Regions from separate parts of the Apilactobacillus pseudapinorum genome, predicted to be linked through region 2. Evidence: predicted binding sites of a transcription regulator. Region 2 holds the regulator's gene; the other holds the start of a gene.

Region 1 (11,443 bases), on a different contig from region 2:
TGACTAATAACAGCGATTAAACCGGCTGTAATAAAACCAAAACTGCGTTCTTTGATGGTTTCTAACATATGTAAAGACTCCTCTATAAATAATATTTTTATTATAACACTTGATTATGATTATACAAATGTTGATTTAGCAATGTTTATAATGATTTTAAACGTTTGATATAAATAAAATAAAATCGCTAATACATCCATTTACAAGTGGTATCACTTTAATAATCGCTATAAATCACGTATAATAATAACTAATAGGAGTGATTACTTATATATGTGGAATATAATTGCGATTCTTTTAGTAATTTTTGCAATATATCAAATTGTCCGCAATCTTTTAGATGGCGGGATCGTTAGAGACGTCTTAAACAATCGAGAAAATGTTGAACGAATTAGACAAATGATTGCTGAAAATGATGACGATAACGAGGTAGCGGAACAAATTAGAGATGAATTTAATATTCGTCGCTTTTATCCAGCTACAAAGATTTTAAGTAGTGTTAAGAAAATGAAACATTAACTGATGAACTAGTGCTTTTCAGCACTAGTTTTTTTATTGAATTTTTTTGAGTTAAATGGTTGACGTTGATTAGAGAATGAGTATAATTACATTAAAAATCAATGAGAAAAGAAAGGAGGCGAACGCCATGGCAAGCATTGAAACAATGGTTAAAAATCCGAAGGAGATGAGTGTAATGGCAAGAGATGAAACATAAAGACATATAGATAGATGACAGTTTAAATTGAAAAGAAGATGATAAAATGTCAAGAGATCAAGTAATTGAAAAAGTAATTAAAAATAGAATTCAAACCTACGTAACCGAAGTCGTTGTGAGCACCGGTGAATTACTGCGAAACGTAGGGTCAAAAATTAAATTAGCAGCAGAACTTTCAAAACCCACATCAGAATGTTAGGAGGTAAGTCCACCATTTTGTTAAGCGTTTTATCTCACAACTAAAAAAACCTCAACAGGATTTCTGTTGAGGTTCTTTTTTAGTTAACTAGACTTCTAAAACTTTTGATAAGAATGATTTTAGACGTTCGTTACGAGGGTGGTTAAAGATTTCGTCTGGAGTACCTTCTTCTTGGATAATTCCTTGATCTACGAAGACAACTCTATCAGCAACTTCTTTAGCGAAGCCCATTTCATGAGTAACAACAACCATTGTCATACCGTTATCAGTAGCTAGTTTCTTCATAACGTTTAATACATCACCGACCATTTCAGGGTCTAGAGCTGATGTAGGTTCGTCGAATAACATAATGTCAGGGTTCATAGCTAATGCACGAGCAATCGCAACACGTTGCTTTTGACCACCTGATAGTGAGTTAACAGGAGCGTCGAATTTGTTTTCCAAACCAACGACTTGTAGTAACTTCTTAGCTTGTGTTTCGGCTTCTTCCTTTGAAAGCTTACCTAATTCAACAGGGGCTAGCATAATATTTTTACCAACTGTTAGGTTGTTAAATAGGTTAAAGTGTTGAAAAACCATTCCAATTTGTTCACGTACTTTATCGATGTTAACACCTTTTTTAGCAATGTCAGTTCCATGAACGACAACTGAACCTGAAGTTGGTTCTTCTAATTTGTTTAAAGTTCTTAGTAATGTTGATTTACCTGATCCAGAAGGACCGATGATAACAACTACTTCGTTATCTTTAACTTCTAGGTTGACACCCTTTAATACGTGGTTGTCAGCATATTGTTTGTGTAAATCAGTAACTTTTATTTTACTCAAATTTTAGCCCTCCTTTTAACCCAGTTTGATAGCCAAGTTAGTAAAGTAATGATTACTAAGTAAATGATAGCAACCATTGCCCATACCTTGAATCCTTCAAGGTTTCTGGCGATGATAATCTTACCAGTTTGAGTAAGTTCCAAAATACCAATAACAGATAGGATTGAAGTATCCTTCAAAGTAATGATGAATTGGTTAATGAATGATGGAACCATTAACTTAACACCTTGAGGTAAGATAATCTTTCTCATTGACTTACCAAATGGTAATCCAAGTGAGCGAGCGGCTTCCATTTGACCTTTATCAACTGATTCAATTCCACCTTTAACGAATGCAGCAATATATGCACCTTCATCTAACATCAAGGTGATAACCCCAGCAACGAATGCAGGAATCTTAGTACCAGTTAGGGTAGGAATACCAGTGTAAATGAATAAAGCTAATACTAGTAGTGGCATACCTCTAAATAGGTAAATAACTGTTGAAGATAATCCACGGAAGAACTTAATTGGTAATACACCAAATAGTCCGAAGATTACCCCAAAAATAGTAGCAAACACGATGGAAATAATAGTTAACCATAGAGTTTGTAGGAAACCTTCCCATAGAAAAGTCTTGTTTTGTTTTAGGATACCCCAGAATGAGTGAGTATCTTCAGCACTCTTTTTAACATTTAAGTACTTGTCTAGAATCTTTTGGTATTGACCGTTCTTCTTTAAGTTAGCAAGACCAGTGTTGAATTTCTTTAATAGTTCAGCGTTGTGACCTTTTTTAACCCCGAATCCCATTGGAGTACCTTCAGCAGGTTTGGTAACAACTTGTAGCTTAGTACCTTGAGTAATAGCGTACTTTAATACAGGTTCGTCATCAAAACAAGCAACTGAGTTACCAGTAAGCACGTTTTCGTAGACGTTACTTGAATCATCAAAAGTTGAAATGGTGAAACCATATTTCTTTTGAATTGATTGTGCATATTGAGCACCGGTAGTACCAGTCTTTACGGCAACGTTTTTACCACGTAAATCAGAAAGACTCTTAACTTTGCTGTTTTGAGCAACAGCCATTACAACTCCTGAGTTGTAGTAAGGTGTTGAGAAATCAAATGATCCCTTACGTTCAGGTGTAATGGACATACCAGCAATCATACCATCAATTTGGCCTGATTGAACGGCTTGGATAGCACCGTTAAAACCGATTGGTTTAATGTCGACTTTAAAATGTTGGTCCTTAGCAATGGCCTTCATAAGGTCAATATCGATACCAACATATTTATTGTTATCGTTTGCGTATTCAAATGGAGGAAATGTAACATCCGTTCCAATTTGATAGGTCTTTTCAGCAGCACTAGATTTTAGTGGAGCTGCGAATAGTCCCAATGCAACGATGATTCCGGCAGTGAAAGCGATCAGCCAGCGGAATGCTTTTGAATGTTGCTTCATTAGAAAAACCCCTTCTCATGTAAATTCTTTTCCACGTTACGTTTCATAACATTGTATAAAGATATAATACCAGACCCTGCTATAAAAGTATATTTAGAAATCACAATTTTTTAAAATTTTTAATTTTACATGTAATAAGATATAACATGGTATAATTCGAAATGTTATTGGTCAATAAAAAGTCAAAAAAATTTTACTCTTAAAAATGCTATTATATCAATGGTTTTTAACTATTTTATAAAAATATGGTCAAAAAAGGTCAAAAATATATTGCATTATGTAAAATAGGTGATAATATAGATTATGGATAAAGGATGAAAGAAACAAAGATAACATCCTTATCCAATATGACAGCCGTGAAGGCTGACAAATTTATAAAGAAGGCAGGGATGCACTATGGCAAGAAGTCCATTTGATCCATTTAACGATGATTTTGACAGAATTTTCAATCAATTTATAGGAGACGCTGGTAGTAGCAATACCCAACGTCGTTACATGATTAACGGTCAAGAAGTGACCCCAGAACAATTAGAACAACTAAGAAAAAGTGGTCAACTAAGTAATGGCCAAGGTAATACTCAACCAAAAACTACTTCTAATAAAGAAGGGATTTTAGACAAGTTAGGTCGTAATCTTACTCAAGAAGCTCGCGACAACAAGTTGGATCCAGTAATTGGTAGAGACAAAGAAATCCAAGAAACCACTGAAGTTTTATCAAGAAGAATTAAGAACAATCCTGTTTTAGTAGGAGATGCTGGAGTTGGTAAGACTGCAGTTGTAGAAGGATTAGCGCAAGCAATTGTGAATGGTGATGTACCAGCATCAATTAAGAACAAGGAAGTTATTAGCATTGATATTTCCGGACTAGAAGCTGGAACTCAATACCGTGGTAGCTTTGAAGAAAACATTCAAAACTTGATTAAAGAAGTTCAAGCTAAAGGCAATGTGATCTTGTTCTTCGATGAAATTCACCAAATTTTGGGTGCTGGTAACGCCGGTGACGAAAGCGGATCTAAAGGTTTAGCTGACATCATCAAACCAGCATTATCTCGTGGTGAAATCACTGTAATTGGTGCTACTACTCAAGATGAATACAGAAACACTATTCTAAAGGACGCAGCATTATCTCGTCGTTTCAACGAAGTGCAAATTAAGGCACCAAGTGAAGAAACTACTTTGGCAATTCTAAAAGGGATTCGTCCTTTATATGAAGAACACCACAATGTTGTTTTACCTGATGAAGTCCTAAAAGCTGCGGTAGACTACTCTGTTCAATACATTCCACAAAGAAGTTTACCAGACAAGGCAATCGACTTGGTCGACATGACAGCTGCTCATTTAGCTGCACAACATCCAGTTGTAGATCAAAAGGCAATTGAAGATGAAATCGCAGCTGAAAAGGATGCACAGGCACAAGCCGCTGAAAAAGAAGATTATGAAGCAGCTCTAAATCACAAGAATAAGATAGAAGAATTACAAACTCAAATCGACAACAAGAGCGATGAAACTAAAGTAACAGCAACTATCAATGATGTTGCAGAAGCTGTTGAAAGATTAACTGGTGTTCCAGTTGCTAAATTGAGTAGTAATGATATCGAACGTTTGAAGACTATGGGCGACCGTCTACAAGGTAAGGTTATCGGTCAAGACGAAGCAGTTGCAGCAGTTTCTCGTGCTATCAGAAGAAACCGTGCTGGTTTTGATGAAGGTAACCGTCCAATTGGTTCATTCTTATTCGTAGGTCCTACCGGTGTAGGTAAGACTGAATTGGCAAAACAATTAGCTAAGGATATGTTTGGTAACAAGAACAACATTATTCGTTTAGACATGTCAGAATACTCTGATGTAACTGCGGTATCAAAATTAATTGGTGCTTCAGCAGGATACGTTGGATACAATGACAACAATAATACTTTGACAGAAAAGGTAAGAAGAAACCCATACTCAATCGTATTATTGGATGAAATTGAAAAGGCCAACCCTCAAGTTTTAACACTTCTATTACAAGTGCTAGACGATGGTCGTTTAACTGACGGTCAAGGAAATGTGGTTAACTTTAAGAACACAGTTGTGATTGCTACTTCAAACGCTGGATTCGGTAATGAAACATTGATTGGTGACAAAGATGAAGATAAGAAGTTAATGGATAAATTATCTCCATACTTCCGTCCTGAATTCTTAAACAGATTCAATGCGATTGTTGAATTCTCACACCTAACAAAGGATGACTTGAAAGAAATTGTCGAATTAATGCTAAGTGACGTTAACGCAACTTTAGCTAAGAAAGACATGGATGTAGTTGTATCTGATGAATTTAAGGATTACTTAATCGAACAAGGATACGATGAAGCCATGGGAGCTCGTCCACTACGTCGTGTTGTAGAACAAGAAATTAGAGACAAGATTACTGACTTCTACTTAGACCATGAAGACATTAAGCACTTAAAGGCTGATATGGAAGATGGTAACGTAGTGATTAGTGAAAATAAGTAATTGAAAAAGACACCGCTTTAAGCGGTGTCTTTTTTTGTGTGCATCGTTAAAAACAAGATAGTAGGATATAATTAAACTATCAATTCAGCCAAAGGAGATTCGCATGCCCTTACAATATTCTTTTGAAATTACTCCCAATATCGATCAAGATAACCTCGATGGTTTATTAACACTGCATCCGCAGTTTATTTCAATTACCGATCGCAATCACGATATGGATAATTTAATTCAAAGTATTAAAATTGCTGATTATGTTCACGCACATTCTGATGTAGATGTGATGATTCACCTCACTGGAATTGATAAAGACTACGATACCGTTAAACAGATGATGGATTTAATGCAAAATCATGATGTTAATGATGTATTAGCATTGCGAGGAGATAAGTTATCACAAAATGATTCCGCAATTATCTTTTCGCATGCAGATGAGTTAGTTGAATTTATTAAAAAAGAATATCAACATGTAAATATCGCAGGGACTTGTTACTTGAATAGTAACGATGAAGAATTGCATTGGCTAAAACACAAGGTAACTAAGGGATGTACTAATTTAATTTCGCAGTTTAGTTTTGATGTGAACGATTATGTTGATTATTTAAATCGAACTGATGTTACAACGCCAATTTGGTTTGGTATCATGCCGGTCATCTCAAAAACACAAACGCAAAAGATGCTGGATTTAACTCATGCGACCACTCCTGACAAACTAATTGCCTTGATGAACGCATCAGAAGAAGAGTTTGGTGAAAAGGGAGTTATATACACTGCTGAGATGATTAATAAGCTTGAACAAGCCGGTGCTAACCATATTCATCTTTATTCTCTCAATGATGCTGAAAACACAAAACAAATTATTGAACAAATTTAAACCACAAAAAAAGACGCCATTGTTCGGCGTCTTTTTTTACACACATCATCTTTAAAAGAGAGATTAATACTTAGGTTCCCACTTAGTGTCTTCGATAGCTTTGTCAACATCTTTGATGTCTTCGCGGGTAAGACCACGTTTTACAGCACTATCGGCAACGGCCTTAGCTACAGTAGTTGAGAATTGATCCAACTTAGAAACTGGAGGTAAGACAGCAGCACCTGGTTTGTCAGTATCGACAATACCACCAAGTGAGTGGGCAGCTGCAGAAATCATTTCGTCATCTAGGACAGTGGCAGTAGCGGCAATCGCACCAAGACCTAAACCAGGGTATACTAACGCGTTGTTAGCTTGACCGATTTGGTAAACAGTGCCATTGTATTCAATATCGTTAACTGGGATACCAGTACCGATAAGAGCTTTACCGTCAGTCCATTTTAGTAAGTCTTCAGCCTTAGCTTCAGCCAACTTAGTTGGGTTTGAAATAGGGAAGATAATTGGACGTTCAGTGTGAGCAGCCATTTCCTTAATGATTGATTCGGTAAATGAGTTTGGTTGAGTTGAAGTACCAACTAAGATAGTTGGGTGAACTTCTTTCACAACAGCTTCTAGAGTAGTTAATGAATCTGGGTTAGCAAATTCATCACGACTTCTAGCAAATGGTTTTTGTTGAGGAGTCAAAGTATCGTCGTCATCGAACAATAGACCTTGCTTATCAACTAGGTAGAAGTGTTTCTTAGCTTCTTCTGGATCCATACCTTGTTGTACGAATTCATCGTAAACACGTGAAACAATACCAGTACCGGCTGAACCTGCACCAAATGATACGTAAGTTTGGTCCTTCATTTCTTCACCAGAAATGTTTAGGGCACCTAATACACCGGCTAATACGATAATACCAGTACCTTGGATATCATCATTAAATACAGTGTACTTGTCTTTGTATCTGTCTAAGATGTCAGCAGCGTTGCTACGACCAAAGTCTTCGAAATGTAAGTACATTTCTGGGAATAGACTTTCAGCATCTTCTACGAAAGTATCAACAAACTTGTGGTATTTTTCACCGTAAACACGTTCGTGACGGTTACCTAAGTACATTGGGTCCTTAAGTAGTGATTCGTTGTTAGTACCAGCATCTAAAACAACTGGTAATACTTGGCTAGGGTCAATTCCTGCAGCAGCAGTGTAAACCATTAGCTTACCAACAGCGATATCAACACCGTTAGTAGCCCAGTCACCGATACCTAAGATACCTTCAGCATCAGTAACTACGATTAAACGAATGTCGCGACCTTCAGCAGCATTCTTTAATGAAGTTTTGATTGAATCTAAATCATCATCAATTGATAGGAATGTTGCGTTTTGTGGTTGAACGAATAGTTCACTGTAGTTTTCGATAGTTTCAGCAATTGTTGGATCGTATACGATTGGCATAAATTCAACAACGTGTTGTGAGAATAACTTGTAGAATAATACGCGGTTTTCATTGAATAAAGTCATTAAGAAAACACGTTTTTCTAAATCTGAAGGTTTAGTTTGGAATTGAGCATAAGCTTGATCCACTTGTTCTTGTAATGTTTGAACGTATGGTGGAAGCATTCCTTCTAAACCAAGTTCTTTTCTTTCTTCTTTAGTAAATGCAGTACCTTTGTTCTTGAAAGGATTGTTTAAAATATCATATCCAAAAGACATAGGACTTACCTCTTTTCTTAATTAATATCTAGATATTAATACATGATAGTTCAGATAGTCAAAAGTTAGTGTTATAATAAATATAATTTATATCTAAAATTAAAACCCTTTTAAATCAATGCATGGAGGCATTTTTTATGAACACACGTGATCTTGAATATTTTATAAGCTTAACAAAATTAAAAGTTTTTTCTAAAGTTGCTGAAGAATTTAAGGTCAGCCAACCAACCATTACTTTTGCGTTGCAAAGATTGGAAAAGGAAATGGACACTAAATTAATTATTAGACATAGAACTCATGGTGAACTCATTGTAACCGATAGTGGGAAACAATTGTTAAACCACGCTCAAGCTATCATCCGCCATTTTGATGTTGCGAAGCGCAATATAGCTAATTTAAAGGCAAAAAAAATATCGATTGGATTGCCACCAATTATTGAAACTAGATACTTTCCACAAATTGCGCAATTTTTAAAAGAACGCAGTTTGTTAAATAACATCATTACCTATGAATATGGTTCTGAAACAACTAAGGAATCATTAAAAAATGGAGAATTGGACTTAGCGCTATTAGGTTCTAATAACCCATTAGATGATCCTTCAATCGAAACAGAAGAAATTGAAAGAATTCCATTCTGTGCATATGTTTCTAAAAACCATCCACTAGCTAGTGAAGGTAAAATACATTTTGCCGATTTAGCGAAAGAAGATTTTATTTTGTTCAAGCAAGGGTTTGTTCAAAACGAATCATTTAATCAATTAGCAAAACGAAATGCATTTCATCCTAACGTTATTTTTAGATCAAATGAAAGCAATAACATTATGAGTTTGATTAAAAATAATGTCGGGGTTGGATTCTTTAATTCATTAGTTAATACTCCAGAAGGAGTCGTAAAACTAGATTTTTTAGATGAAGACATGCCTATGTTTGTGACTAACTTAGTTTATCTAAAATCACATTACTTTAATGATTTTCAAAAGGAAGTATTGGAAGTAATTAGAGAATCATTGAAACAAAAATAATTGAAATAAACCTCCAAAACTCTTAATTAAAAATTAAGGATTTTACTAGTGAAATGATATCAGTAAAATACTACAATTTACATATGAACTCACTATGGAGGTATTTTTAATGGTATTTAATAAAAATCAAAAAACAATATTAAATGTTAATAATAATTCTAAAACCAAAAAAGTTGCCACTGGACTCGTGGCGCTAACTCTTCTAGGAGTCTCATATGAAAATGTTGTTAACAACTCTCAGAATGTTAACGCTGCTTCAACATCGTATGATGATTCCTCAATTTCAAGCAGTGATTTGAGCAGTCCGAATCCTGTAACTATTAATATCAATAAAGATAATTTTTTGAATTATTTCGAACTAGTAGGAGATGCATCTTATAATCAAAGCACTGGGACTATTACCCTTACGCAAGATGCTCAAAATGAATCTGGTGGTGTTACTTTAAAAAATAAAGTATCTCTTACTAGAAGTTTTTCAATCACTGGATCCATTTATGCTGGTAATAAGTTAGATACAGAAGGTGGAGCTGACGGGTTAGCGATATTTTTCCATCCAAATCGTGTTGGATTCCCAATTAGTACTGGTGGTGCGGTTGGAATGTATCAAGTTCCAAATGCATTTGGATTTAAGGTAGATACTTTTTATGACAAACGTGATGGAGACCCTACTAATAATAAAAATCAAGATGTTTTAGACGGTCAAGGGGCATCTCCATTTGGAGCATTTACCTACACTAATGATTCTGGACAAGTAGAACAATTAGAACATGAGCCCACAGTTAGTTATTTAAATAAAGATGATTTCTTAAACAGCAAAGCGGATTTCGTTCCATTTATATTGAGATATGATGCAAGCACTAAGGAATTTCAAATGGTAATGGATGGATATACTTGGACAAAAGAATATACAGGTTCTTATAGTGATTTAGCATTAGTCATTAGTGCAGCGACGGGTTTAAGTCATAATTTACAACAAGTAAGACTAGATACATTTTCATATTCAGCATCACCAATATATTTGGCACAACAAAAGTCAATGGATGCTTTGAAGAATGAAGCACAAAATGTTGTTAATACAATTAATAATGATAGCAATCTATCTTCTGATCAAAAGCAACAACAAATAACTAATATTAATAACGAGTTGCAAAAAGGATTGGATAATATTCAAAAGCAAACAACTGTAGACGATGTGCAATCAGTTGAAAATAAAAGTAAAACTGATATTGATAATCAATATCTACCTGGTCATCCAGCGCAAAGTTCATCAGATAACAGTGCTAGCTCAAGCTCACAAAGTAACACAAGCAGCTCAGCGCAAAGTTCATCAGATAACAGTGCTAGCTCAAACTCACAAAGTAGCACAAGTAGCTCAGCGCAAAGTTCATCAGATAACAGTGCTAGCTCAAGCTCGCAAAGTAGCACAAGTAGCTCAGCGCAAAGCTCATCAGATAATAGTGTTAGCTCAATCTCACAAAATAGCACAAGTAGCTCAGCGCAAAGTTCATCAGATAACAGTGCTAGCTCAATCTCACAAAGTAACGTAAGTAGCTCAGCGCAAAGTTCATCAGATAACAGTAATAGCTTAAATGCACAAAGCAATGCAAGTAGTTCAACACAAATTGTATCTATTAGACCAAACCACACCAATAGCTCATCCGGTACCGGTAATAATAAAGTGGACAATCACTTTAATGACGGATTTAAAGATCATAGGAATAATCGTCATAAAGTTAAACACCCATCAATTGATAAAAATGAAAAATCATTACCTCAAACCGGTGATCAGACTAACAAAAAATCATTGGCAATTGTTGGTTTGATAATTGGATTGATCGGATTAGGAATGGCTACGATTGGATTTAGAAGAAAAAATAAATAATAAGATCTAAAAAAGGACTATTAAAGTCCTTTTCCTCAAAATAAATAGGTAAATAAAAAAGCCACTCATTAATTTGGATGGCTTTTTCTTATTTAATATTAATCTTGCTTTGTAGTGATGTCAGAACCAAAGTACTTCATTGAAAGTTTCTTCATAGTGCCGTCTTTTCTTAGTTCATCTAAAGCTTGGTTGATTTTCTTTGTTAAAGCAGATGATTTCTTGTTTAACATAATAGAAGTTTCAGCAGGAGCTTGTAGTTTAGTAGGTACATCGATTTCTTTTAGACCCATTGTTGAGTTGTGTTT
Region 2 (11,443 bases):
TAGTACCGTAACTGATACGGCCGTTCTTGTCTTCTTCTTTATGGAAGAAAACACCAGGAGAACGAACTAATTGTGAAACAATTACACGTTCTGCTCCATTGATAATAAAAGTACCTTGATCTGTCATTAATGGAAAATCACCAAAGAAAACATCTTGGGTCTTGATTTCACCAGTTTCATGATTAGTCAATTTTAATGTGATATGAAGTGGAGCTGAGTAGTTAGCCTCATGATCTCTTGCTTCATTAACAGTGTACTTAGGTTCTAATAGTTGGTAATCAACGAATTCTAAGGATAGTTTTCCTTGGAAATCATCAATTGGCATAATGCTGTTAAACATTTCACGCAAACCTTCATCTAAGAACCACTTGTATGAATCGGTTTGAATTTCAATTAAATTAGGTAAATCAAGAACTTCCTTGATTTGTGAGTAACTTCTACGAATACGGTGTTTACCATATTTAACTAAATGTCCTGCCAAGTTCTTCACCCCTCCAAAAAATTCTATGAAAATGAAATATTACAATTGTGTTACAATTGCACTTTTTTACTGATTTTTTCTAAAAATGAGCAAAAAAAAACCAAAACAAGCAATCTCGATTGACGCTTATTTTTGGTTGATATAGGCGCATCTGACGGACAATAGATCGCCGACACGCATTTCATTTCATAGTTATATACTCAGTATGATACTCTAAAAGAATAGTTAAGTCAATGCTTTGCATATAAAAAAGAGAGGGCTAAATCCTCTCTTTTTTTATGCGTGAACAGTTTCTTTTTTCGTAACTGTAATTTTTCCTTTGGAAGCTCCGATTGAAACTTCATCCCCTGGTTTAATTGAACCAGCAAGAATTTCTTCAGAAATTTTATCTTCAACATCATTTTGAAGCGCTCTTCTAATTGGACGCGCACCATATTCAGGATTAAAGCCATTCTTAGCAATCAATTCAATTGCAGCCGGCGTCATCTTGATGTTGATACCTAAATCATGAACTCTCTTCAACAAGTCGTTTGTCATTAACTTAACGATTTCTTGAACTTGTTTTTGGTTTAGTTCATGGAAAATAATTGTTTCATCAATTCGGTTTAAGAATTCTGGTCTGAAGAAACGTTTCATTTGTTCTTCAACAGTCTTCTTCATTAGCTTGTAGCTTTCATCGTCTTTATCTAATTCAGCACCGAAACCAACTGTCTTCTTATCACGAAGTGCGGCAGCACCTAAGTTAGAAGTCATAATTAGCACAGTGTTTCTGAAGTCAACGTGGCGACCCTTGGAATCAGTTAGGTATCCATCATCTAGCACTTGTAATAGCAAGTTGAAGACATCTGGATGGGCCTTTTCTACTTCATCAAATAAAACAACTGAGTATGGGTGTTGTCTTACCTTTTCAGTTAATTGGCCACCTTCTTCGTATCCAACGTATCCAGGAGCTGAACCAACCATTCGAGAAGCTGATTCCTTTTGCATGTATTCTGACATATCAATTCTGATAATATCGTCTTTTGAACCAAACATTTCTTCAGCTAAATCCTTAGCCAATTCAGTCTTACCAACACCCGTTGGTCCTAAGAAGATAAATGAACCAATTGGACGGTTAGGATCTTTAATTCCACTTCTTGCACGTCTGATTGCTCTAGATACTGCAGAGACAGCTTCGTTTTGACCAATAATCTTCTTATGCAAAATGCTTTCTAGGTTGACTAAACGCTTACTATCAGTCTTAGTCATCTTAGTAACAGGTACACCAGTCCATTCAGATACAACTTTAGCAACATCTTCACCAGTTTCTGAAATATTGTACTTGTGTTCTTTTTGGTCTTTTTCACGTTGGCTTGCAATCTTATCACGTTTTTCAGCTAATTCTTTTTGAGCTGCTTGTTCTTTTTCTCTTAAACTAACAGCATCTTCAAAACGTTGTTCTTCAATAGCACTTTCTAGTGCCTTACTGTAATCAGCGATTTGGTTTTGTAATTCATCCAATGGATCTTCATCGTCTAAATTATCAATCCTAATCATCGCTGCTGCTTCATCCATCAAATCAATCGCCTTATCAGGTAAGAAACGGTTACTAATGTAGCGAGATGATAAATCAACCGCTTGTTCAATGGCTTCATCAGTAATCTTAACTTGATGATGAGTTTCATACTTAGGACGAATTCCCTTTAGAATTTGAATTGCTTCATCTCTAGTTGGTTCTTCCACAGAAACAGTGGCGAAACGACGAGCTAAAGCGCCATCTTTTTCAATGTACTTTTGATATTCGTTCAATGTAGTGGCACCGATAGTTTGTAAGTCGCCTCGAGCTAATGCTGGTTTTAAAATGTTAGAAGCATCAATGGCTCCTTCAGCACCACCAGCGCCCATTAAGGTGTGTAATTCATCGATGAACAAAATGACGTTACCCACTGATTTAATTTCGCTGATAATCTTCATTAAACGTTTTTCGAATTCACCACGATACTTAGTTCCAGCAACTAAAGTTCCCATTTCAAGCATCATGACACGTTTGCTTTCCATATCTTCTGGTACTTGGCGGTTAGCAATCTTTAGCGCTAATCCTTCCACAACAGCAGTCTTACCAACCCCTGCTTCACCAACTAACACAGGGTTATTCTTAGTACGACGACTTAGAATTTGGACGACACGTTTGATAACGTCATCTCGACCAATTGTAGGATCGATTAACCCATCTTTAGCAGCCTTAGTTAAGTCGGTTGCTAATGAATCCAATGTTGGTGTAGTTCCGTTAGCCACTGATGGTTTGCCACCTGGCAATGGAATATTTTTCGCATTTGGGTTTGAATTTGGGTTTGATGAAAAGCCCATCTTACGTAATAGCACTTTTTTAATAAAGTTCATGTCTCTTACGTTCATGCTTTCCAAAATTCTAGTAGCGACAGTTTCTGGTGTATCTAAAATGGCGATTAATAAGTGTTCAGTCCCAATTCTAGCAGCACCATATTTCTTTGAAACTTGACCTGCAATAGTTAGCATTTGTTCTGTCTTTGGTGAATATGGCAAGTATGAATCTTGATCGTATTGATCTAGGTTACCATAACCAACTAAAATTTCGATTTCACCCTTGATATCTTCTTCATTAATATCGCATTGTTTTAATGCCGACTTTGCGATTCCGTTAGTTTCCATCGCTAAAGCTAGTAATAAATGTTCAGTTCCGATAGCCTGATGACCAAAAATTTTGGCTTGTTCTTGCGCTATAATTAAAACGTTTTTTGCACTAGGAGTAAAAATGTTATCCATGTTATGCCTCACTTTCTAGCTCTTGTATCTTAAATGATCTAAAATGGCGATCATTATGTTTGCTCTAATCTGATTTTCAAGTAATGTGTTACCGATTGCTAGAGTTTGTTTAGTTATAGATGCTAACACTAAATCAGCTTCATTGTCAGTAATTAGCTCATTTACTACTAAAGTATTTATTACTGCTTTAGCTTCCCTTTGAGTTAGGTCAGTGCCAATTGCATCTATTAACGTGTCTAGAATTTCAATATTATCTAATAATTTCACTTTTTCAATGCGGATGTAACCCCCGCCACCTCGTTTACTTTCTACGACGTATCCATTTTGGATAGTAAAACGAGTCTTAATCACATAATTAATCTGTGATGGTACAACATCAAAGTGACTGGCAATATCAGATCTACTAATCTCAACACGTTCATCTTCAGCAATCATTTCCTTTAGATATCTTTCGATAATATCGGAAATGTTTTTTCCTTGCATGTTACCACCCCAATTCTTTGACTAATCTTGACTATAATTATACGGAATTATAGTTGAAATGCAAAGATTTTTACCGAAAATAAAAAGAGAAAATGAATTAACATTTTCTCTTTTTTATCTATATTATCGGGAAGACAGGATTCGAACCTGCGACCCCCTGGTCCCAAACCAGGTGCTCTACCAAGCTGAGCTACTTCCCGAAATAAAAAAAATGCACCCAGTAGGAGTCGAACCTACAACCTTCTGATTCGTAGTCAGACACTCTATCCAGTTGCGCTATGGGTGCATAATAAATATTAAATTAAAAATAATGCCGAGGACCGGGATCGAACCGGTACGGTCATCACTGACCGCAGGATTTTAAGTCCTGTGCGTCTGCCAATTCCGCCACCCCGGCAGAAGTATGCAAAGCGGAAGACGGGATTCGAACCCGCGACCCCCAGCATGGCAAGCTGATGTTCTACCACTGAACTACTTCCGCATAAATGCCGACTAGATGATTCGAACACCCGACCTCTTCATTACTAGTGAAGCGCTCTAGCCAACTGAGCTAAGTCGGCAGCATTTTTGCAAATAATGCAATGCGGGCGAAGGGATTCGAACCCCCACTTCCATAAGGAAACTAGAACCTAAATCTAGCGCGTCTGCCAGTTCCGCCACGCCCGCATGGTAAATATTAAATTGTATATGGCATTGAGCCAATGAGCCGTGGCAGGTTCGAACTGCCGACCCTCTGATTAAAAGTCAGATGCTCTACCGGCTGAGCTAACGGCTCAATGGAGGATACAGGGCTCGAACCTGTGACCTCCTGCTTGTAAGGCAGATGCTCTCCCAACTGAGCTAATCCTCCATGAGGTCAATCAAGTTATCTCTTAAGAAGACAACTATTAAATATTATCATTTAAAGCAATTCATGTCAAGAAAAATTTTAAATATTTTACTTTGCATTGCTATTGGTAAGCCGTTTAATAACTCAACAAAAAATATTATATCGAAAAATGCATTCCTCGTCTACCTTTTTTTGCAAAAAATGACTATTAATTCATTTTTGATCTTTTTTACTAGCATCTCCTCATATAATATCAGCTTATTTTTATATATAAAGAACCGCCTAAGAGAATATCTTAGGCGGTTCTTTATTGTTTTAAATAGTATTAATCTTCTTTGGCAATAGTAGTACGACCACCCATGTATGGTTGTAGTACCTTTGGAATACTGATTGAACCGTCTTCATTTTGGAAGTTTTCCAAAATAGCAGCAACAGTTCTACCAACGGCTAATCCTGAACCATTTAATGTGTGAACGAATTGAAGTTTACCATTTTCATCTCTGTATTGGATGTGAGCACGACGAGCTTGGAAATCAGTAGTGTTTGAACAACTTGAAATTTCACGGTAACGACCTTGAGCAGGCATCCAAACTTCAATATCATGTGTCATAGCAGCAGTGAAACTCATATCACTAGTAGTTAAAGTAATTACGTGGTATGGAATTTCTAGCATATCTAGTAATTCTTCGGCATGAGCAGTAATGCTTTCTAGTGCATCCCATGAATCTTCTGGTTTAGTGAATTGTACCATTTCTACCTTATTAAATTGATGCAAACGAATTAAACCTCTGGTATCACGTCCAGCACTTCCTGCTTCAGATCTAAATGCTGGTGAAAGTGCAGTAAACTTAACAGGTAACTTCTCAGCATCCATTACTTCATCTCTGTAGTAATTTACTAATGGAACTTCGGCTGTTGGAATCATAGTTAAATCACTATCTGCGATTTCGAAACCAGCCTTAGTTTCTTTAAACTTAGGAAATTGTCCAGTTCCAAACATTGAGTCTGAGTTAACCATGTATGGAGGAAGGACTTCCTTGTAACCAGCTTTAGCGTTTTGATCCAAGTAGAAGTTGTAGATGGCACGTTCTAATTGTGCTCCTGCTCCCATGTAGTAAACAAAACGGCTACCAGCAACTTTAGCACTAGCTTCGAAGTCTAAAATTCCTAAGTCTTCACCGATTTCCCAGTGGTTCTTAGGTTGGAAGTCAAACTTACGTGGTTCACCATGTTTTCTTAATTCCACAGCACCTTCTTCAGTTAAACTGATTGGGACTTCATCTGCTGGAATATTTGGTAAGTGGGCAGCTAAATCTTGTTGATCTTGTTGAACCTTTTCTAGTTCAGCATCTAAATCTTTAACTTCCTTACCAACTTGTTGCATTTCTTCAATAGCTGAAGTAGCATCTTCTTTGTTACGCTTTGCTTCGGCAATTTTCTTTGAAACATCATTTTTCTTCGCTTTTAGGCTTTCACTCTTCACAATAAGTTCACGACGCTTTTCATCGTAACCTAATAGTTCATCGATAGTTTCAGCTTTAACATTTCTAGTAGCTAACTTTTCTTTTACCCAATCTGCGTTTTGACGAATCATTTTCATATCTAACATAATACATACCTCCTGAAAATAAAAAAGAAGACCTCCATCCATTGGGACGAAGGTCTTCTTTTCGCGGTACCACCCAAGTTCTTAGCATAAGCTAAACACTCGTATGGTGATAACGGTCACTAACCGTGTAGCATTACCTACCCGCTTTTTCGTATGCTGGAATTTCGACTTGTAATTCGCACCAACCATTACATCTCTTAAGTGTCTACTTAAAACATACATTGCGTTTATTTGTTGACTTAATAGTATTACAAAAGTTTTAAATTAGCAACTACTTTAATTGTAATTCTGCAATTTTTTCATCAATTTGTTTTAATACTTTCGCTAAATCATCTTCGCTTTCAATGAAGTCTAACTTATCGCCGTCGATTTCCATCTTTGGTGATAAGTCATAGTTAGCATACCAATCATCATATCTTTGGTTTAAATCTTTGTAGTAATCATAAAGTTCTGGATCCTTATCCACTTGTTCGTAACTACGACCACGTTTTTGAATACGTTTTAACATTGTTTCAAAAGAAATGTTGATGTGGATTAATAAATCCGGATTTTTTTGATTAGGTGAACCTGGAATTTCTTCCATCATATTATCTAACAATGAGTCGTAGATATCGGCTTCAGTGGAAGTGGCACGTTGCATGTCCGCATTCAGACGAAATAATAATGAATCTTCATAGATTGAACGATCCATAACGCTTAACTTTTCATGTTGTGCCTTTTCAATGTTGTTTAAACGAGTATTTAAAAAGTAGATTTGTAGTAAAAATGCATACTTCTTAGGGTCTTTATAAAATAAAGGTAGAATTTCGTTGTCATCAACAGATTCATAGTAACCAGTTGATCCTAAGTGTTCTGACAATAATTTAGTTAAAGAGGTCTTTCCCGCTCCAATTGTTCCAGCAAGTACAATCATATTAGTCTCCTTAAGTTGAGTTTCATCTATATATTATTTTAATACATCAGACTATTTTTGAATACGACAATCTCGCGGGAAAATAAAAAAGATGCTAATTCTTAGCATCTTTTAATCTTATTTTTCTTGTTCTCTTAAATCTGATGGCGCAACATCAACTTCGTCTAACGGAATTAGATGAGTCTTGTTCTTAATCTTGTAACCAATGTATAGGATTAATACAAGTGGAACTGAAATGTAAGTAATTCCAATTTGTTCCCAATCTAAATTCGCAAATGAAGTTAAGTTTTGACCACAGATAACTAGAATACATAGAATCAAAGTAATGATTGGTCCAATTGGGAACCATGTTGCAGAGTACTTCAATTCATCTAGACTATGACCTTGCTTGATGAATGCTCGTCTGAAACGGTAATGTGAAATTGCAATTCCGACCCAAGCAATGAATCCAGTTAAACCAGAAGCAGCCACTAACCATAGGTAGATTTGTGGTCCTTCGATACTAGTGATAAATGTGAATAATGCAATCACAGTAGTAACTAATAATGCCCCAACCGGGATTCCGCGACGGTTAGTTTTACCCATAATCTTAGGCGCGAAACCTTGGTGAGCCATTGAGTATAACATTCTAGTTGATGCATACATACCTGAGTTAGCTGATGAAATAACAGAAGTTAAGATAACAGCGTTCATCACAGACGCAGCGGCAGCCAATCCAGCACGCTTGAAGACAATTGTGAATGGACTGATTGCAACATCAGTAGCACTTGAACCTAATAAATCAGGACTAGTGTAAGGAATAATTGCTCCAATAACAAAAATAGCAAGAATGTAGAATAAAATGATTCTCCAGAAAACATCACGAATTGCTAGTGGAACAGCTTTTCTGGGATTATCTGATTCACCAGCAGTAATTCCAACTAATTCAGTTCCTTGGAATGAGAAACCAGCCACAACGAACACTGCTAGGATCATTGGAAGACCACCAACAAATGGTGCCTTCTTAAATGTAAAGTTAGATAGACCAACGAAGTGACCACCCATGATACCGAAAATAGTTAAAATACCGACACCTAGAAAAATAAAGATAGTTACCACTTTAATAATGGACATCCAAAATTCTGTTTCCCCGAATGACTTAACCGATAGTGCATTGATAGCTAATATCAATACCAAAGTAGCGGCACTAAAAATCCAACTTGGGAAATGTGGTAACCAGAACTTTACAACTAGGGCTGCGGTACTAATATCAACCGCAACAGTAATTGCCCAGTTAAACCAATAGTTCCAACCCATCGCAAAACCAAGCGCAGGATCAACGTACTTACCGGCATAGGCAGCAAATGAACCTGAAATTGGTGTATTAGTTGCCATTTCACCTAAACTAGTCATTAAAAAGTAAACCATTAATCCCATTAATAAATATGCAACTAATGCTCCACCCGGTCCAGCTTGACTAATTACTGAACCTGAGGCAACAAAAAGACCAGTTCCGATTGAACCCCCTAAGGCAATCATTGAAACATGGCGGGTCTTTAAACCTCTCTTCACTGTGTTATCTGAATTTTGACTCATTGACTTCACCCTCTTTTATTATTTCTAAGAGGTACTAATGATAAATAACTAAAAAAGTCCCTTCCTGCAAAACGCAAGAAGAGACCACATAATCAGTAACTTTAATTATCGATCATAAAAGCACTCCGTGATAAATTATCACGACAGTCCCTAGTCTATTAAACTAGAGCCCAACGCACAATCCATAAAGTGATTGCTTGTTTCGGCAGTCTTTCCCTTTCACTAATCTTCATCACTGCTTTATCAGCTCAGATTAGCTACTCTTGTTAGCTGCGCCTCTTCTTAGATTTATGAAAATAATTATATCCTAAGATATCCCCAATTACAACATGATTATTTTAATTTTTGTGAATAAACTAAATTATCATCGTACTTATCCACCTGTGTAAAACCTAATTTTAATAGTAAATGTTGTGATGCGATATTATTAACATCAACGGTGGCTTCTACTATTGACACCCCATCCATTTCCTGATCTAGCACCCATTGTAATGCATAGGTCATATATCCACGTTGTTGATAACTTGTGTTGATAAAATATCCTAGTTCGACATTTTCAAAATCAGGTTCAAAGTTATCCCCAATTTCTGGGAAAATGTTAATAAGTCCCACTAATCTGTGGGTATCTTTTAGCCTAATTGCGTACGTTTTATTTGTATCATTTTCGGATTCAAATAACATTTTAGCTTTTTGTTCATCTTCTACCGGTTCAAACCCGGTCTTTTGAGCCATCACTGAATCACTCATCATTTCAAAATAGGCAGGAAAGTCAGTATCATATAATTCTGTTACTTCTATTTCTTTATTCACATTTTTATCCACACTTATTGCTCCTTGCGTTAAAATATAGTTAATTATTTTTAGTAAACGAGGTCCATTCATGAAAATTATTCGAGAATCAATCCGCGAAAACTCAAGTGCATTTCTTCAAGGATATCTTAAATCTGCAGATGTGCAAACTAATCAATATAAATATCCAGCAGTAATTATTGTCCCTGGTGGATCTTATACCCATATCTCACTACAACAAGCCGAAAACTTTGCCCTTAATTTCTCCGCGCAAGGTTATCAAAGTTTCTATTTAAGATATACCTTTGAACACGAAGCATTACCATTAATGCCTAATCCGCTAGTCGAACTAGCCAACAGCATTAAATTCATTAAAGAACATGCCAATGAATATAACGTTGATACCAGCCGCATTGTTATCGCTGGTTTCTCCATCGGTGGCCACATCTGCAGTCTCTATAATAACTTTTACCATGAACAATGGCTAATGGATTATGCACATGTGGATAATTCAGATATTTTAAAACCCAATGCAGTTATCCTCAGCTACCCTGTAATTAACTTACACGACGGTTTTCCCAAAGACTCTGAAAGCATCTTAAATTGGGTCAATGATGACCGACAAATTGAAGCTAATAAATACGTTAGCAAGAAAAACGCACCTACTTTCATCTGGCATACCGCTGACGATCCATTCGTCCCAGTGCAAAACGCATTGAAATATTCAATTAGTTTAAATGAAGTCGGTGTGGATAACGAATTACATATTTTCCATCACGGTCCTCACGGAATGGGATTAGCCAACTCTACAACATCATGGAATGATGATTCAAATAACGAACGCGTTGCAACTTGGTTTAACCTAGCAATTACTTGGTTAGCTGAAATTTGGCAAAATAAAAAGAACTGATAATATCAGTTCTTTTTTATTTTATAAGTATGAATGTAAAACGGGACGCCAATTTTTCTTCAATCTTGGTGCGTATTTTACATAGAAAATTTCTGAAATTTGAACCCATGTGTAAGCAATTAATACTGCTCCAATGGTATCTGTTGGGTAATGCGCATTTAGGTATACTCTAGACATCATTACCATTAGTAAGAAAATAACAGATAGAATTTGAATTGCAATTCTCCATCTATCACTCTTCATTACCGGAATAATGATGATCCAAATGATACTGATAACAATAAAGATTCCTAATACGTGACCTGATGGGAAACTAAAACCAGTATCTGAAGCACTGTGTAATGCTGGTCTAGCTCTTCTCACAATTTCTTTGAAGACGAAACCAACTATATCCCCACCAATAATAGTAAAGATTGCCCAAAGCGCTTGTAGCTTGAACTTAAAGCCCCACATAAAAAATGCCATGATTAATACGTAAATAATATCAAATTTAGGACTGGCCAATGTAGTACTTAAGTGCATTAAAGCATCCTTAATTCCTCCATCAGACTTTTGGATTGCTCCAATCATTACTGAATCTAAAAATCTTAAATACCCTGAATCAATCATTACAGATAGAGTCACAATTAGTGATAGTACTGCTCCACCGAAGATTCTAAAACCACGGGTATAATCTTTATCGATGATCATAATCGCATCGATCCTCCCTAATCACTTTTAAAATTATTATAACATATTTCCAGAGCCTAAAATAATTAAGAATTGCTTTATTAAGTGCAATGATTCTAATAATTGTTATAATATTAAATGATTTTAATTTTTTAGGAGGAAAATATTTTGATTGAAACAGCCGTACTAATGATCATCATCGGTATCATTGCCGGTATTGGTGGTGCTATTTTAGGACTTGGTGGTGGAATTATCGTTACCCCCGTCCTAACACTCTTCTTCCACATGGACATTAAATACGCAATAGGCGCTAGTATCATCGTAGTTATTGCTACTAGTTCTGGTTCAACCATTGCTTATTTAAAGGATGAAGTTTTAAATTTGCGTGTCGCAATGTTCTTAGA

What was found. Region 2 encodes CtsR, which represses protease genes until heat stress. Its sites were predicted from a motif close to TTGGTCAAAAAAGGTCAAANA; they were not measured.
Region 1: a site for CtsR is predicted at 3,424-3,444, ahead of ABWU86_RS03360 (ATP-dependent Clp protease ATP-binding subunit). Genes of this name have one in related genera too.

Annotation. Positions count from the first base shown of each region.
Region 1 is NZ_BAABVU010000018.1:23,715-35,157, forward strand. Features, by position in the region: gene ABWU86_RS03340 (YeiH family protein) at 1-68, opposite strand, end outside; gene ABWU86_RS03345 (hypothetical protein) at 274-519, shown strand; gene ABWU86_RS03350 (amino acid ABC transporter ATP-binding protein) at 1,002-1,739, opposite strand; gene ABWU86_RS03355 (amino acid ABC transporter substrate-binding protein/permease) at 1,736-3,178, opposite strand; gene ABWU86_RS03360 (ATP-dependent Clp protease ATP-binding subunit) at 3,575-5,671, shown strand; gene ABWU86_RS03365 (methylenetetrahydrofolate reductase) at 5,775-6,542, shown strand; gene ABWU86_RS03370 (malolactic enzyme) at 6,606-8,234, opposite strand; gene ABWU86_RS03375 (LysR substrate-binding domain-containing protein) at 8,372-9,256, shown strand; gene ABWU86_RS03380 (lectin-like domain-containing protein) at 9,366-11,138, shown strand; gene ABWU86_RS03385 (transporter substrate-binding domain-containing protein) at 11,237-11,443, opposite strand, start outside.
Region 2 is NZ_BAABVU010000012.1:82,654-94,096, forward strand. Features, by position in the region: gene rpoB (DNA-directed RNA polymerase subunit beta) at 1-481, opposite strand, end outside; gene ABWU86_RS01815 (ATP-dependent Clp protease ATP-binding subunit) at 758-3,262, opposite strand; gene ABWU86_RS01820 (CtsR family transcriptional regulator) at 3,278-3,745, opposite strand; tRNA gene ABWU86_RS01825 (tRNA-Pro) at 3,872-3,945, opposite strand; tRNA gene ABWU86_RS01830 (tRNA-Arg) at 3,958-4,031, opposite strand; tRNA gene ABWU86_RS01835 (tRNA-Leu) at 4,057-4,142, opposite strand; tRNA gene ABWU86_RS01840 (tRNA-Gly) at 4,155-4,226, opposite strand; tRNA gene ABWU86_RS01845 (tRNA-Thr) at 4,232-4,305, opposite strand; tRNA gene ABWU86_RS01850 (tRNA-Leu) at 4,328-4,411, opposite strand; tRNA gene ABWU86_RS01855 (tRNA-Lys) at 4,448-4,520, opposite strand; tRNA gene ABWU86_RS01860 (tRNA-Val) at 4,523-4,595, opposite strand; gene serS (serine--tRNA ligase) at 4,900-6,183, opposite strand; gene ABWU86_RS01870 (deoxynucleoside kinase) at 6,455-7,096, opposite strand; gene ABWU86_RS01875 (amino acid permease) at 7,214-8,671, opposite strand; lysine riboswitch at 8,782-8,960, opposite strand; gene ABWU86_RS01880 (GNAT family N-acetyltransferase) at 9,005-9,493, opposite strand; gene ABWU86_RS01885 (lp_1002 family arylesterase) at 9,552-10,370, shown strand; gene ABWU86_RS01890 (phosphatase PAP2 family protein) at 10,392-11,060, opposite strand; gene ABWU86_RS01895 (sulfite exporter TauE/SafE family protein) at 11,208-11,443, shown strand, end outside.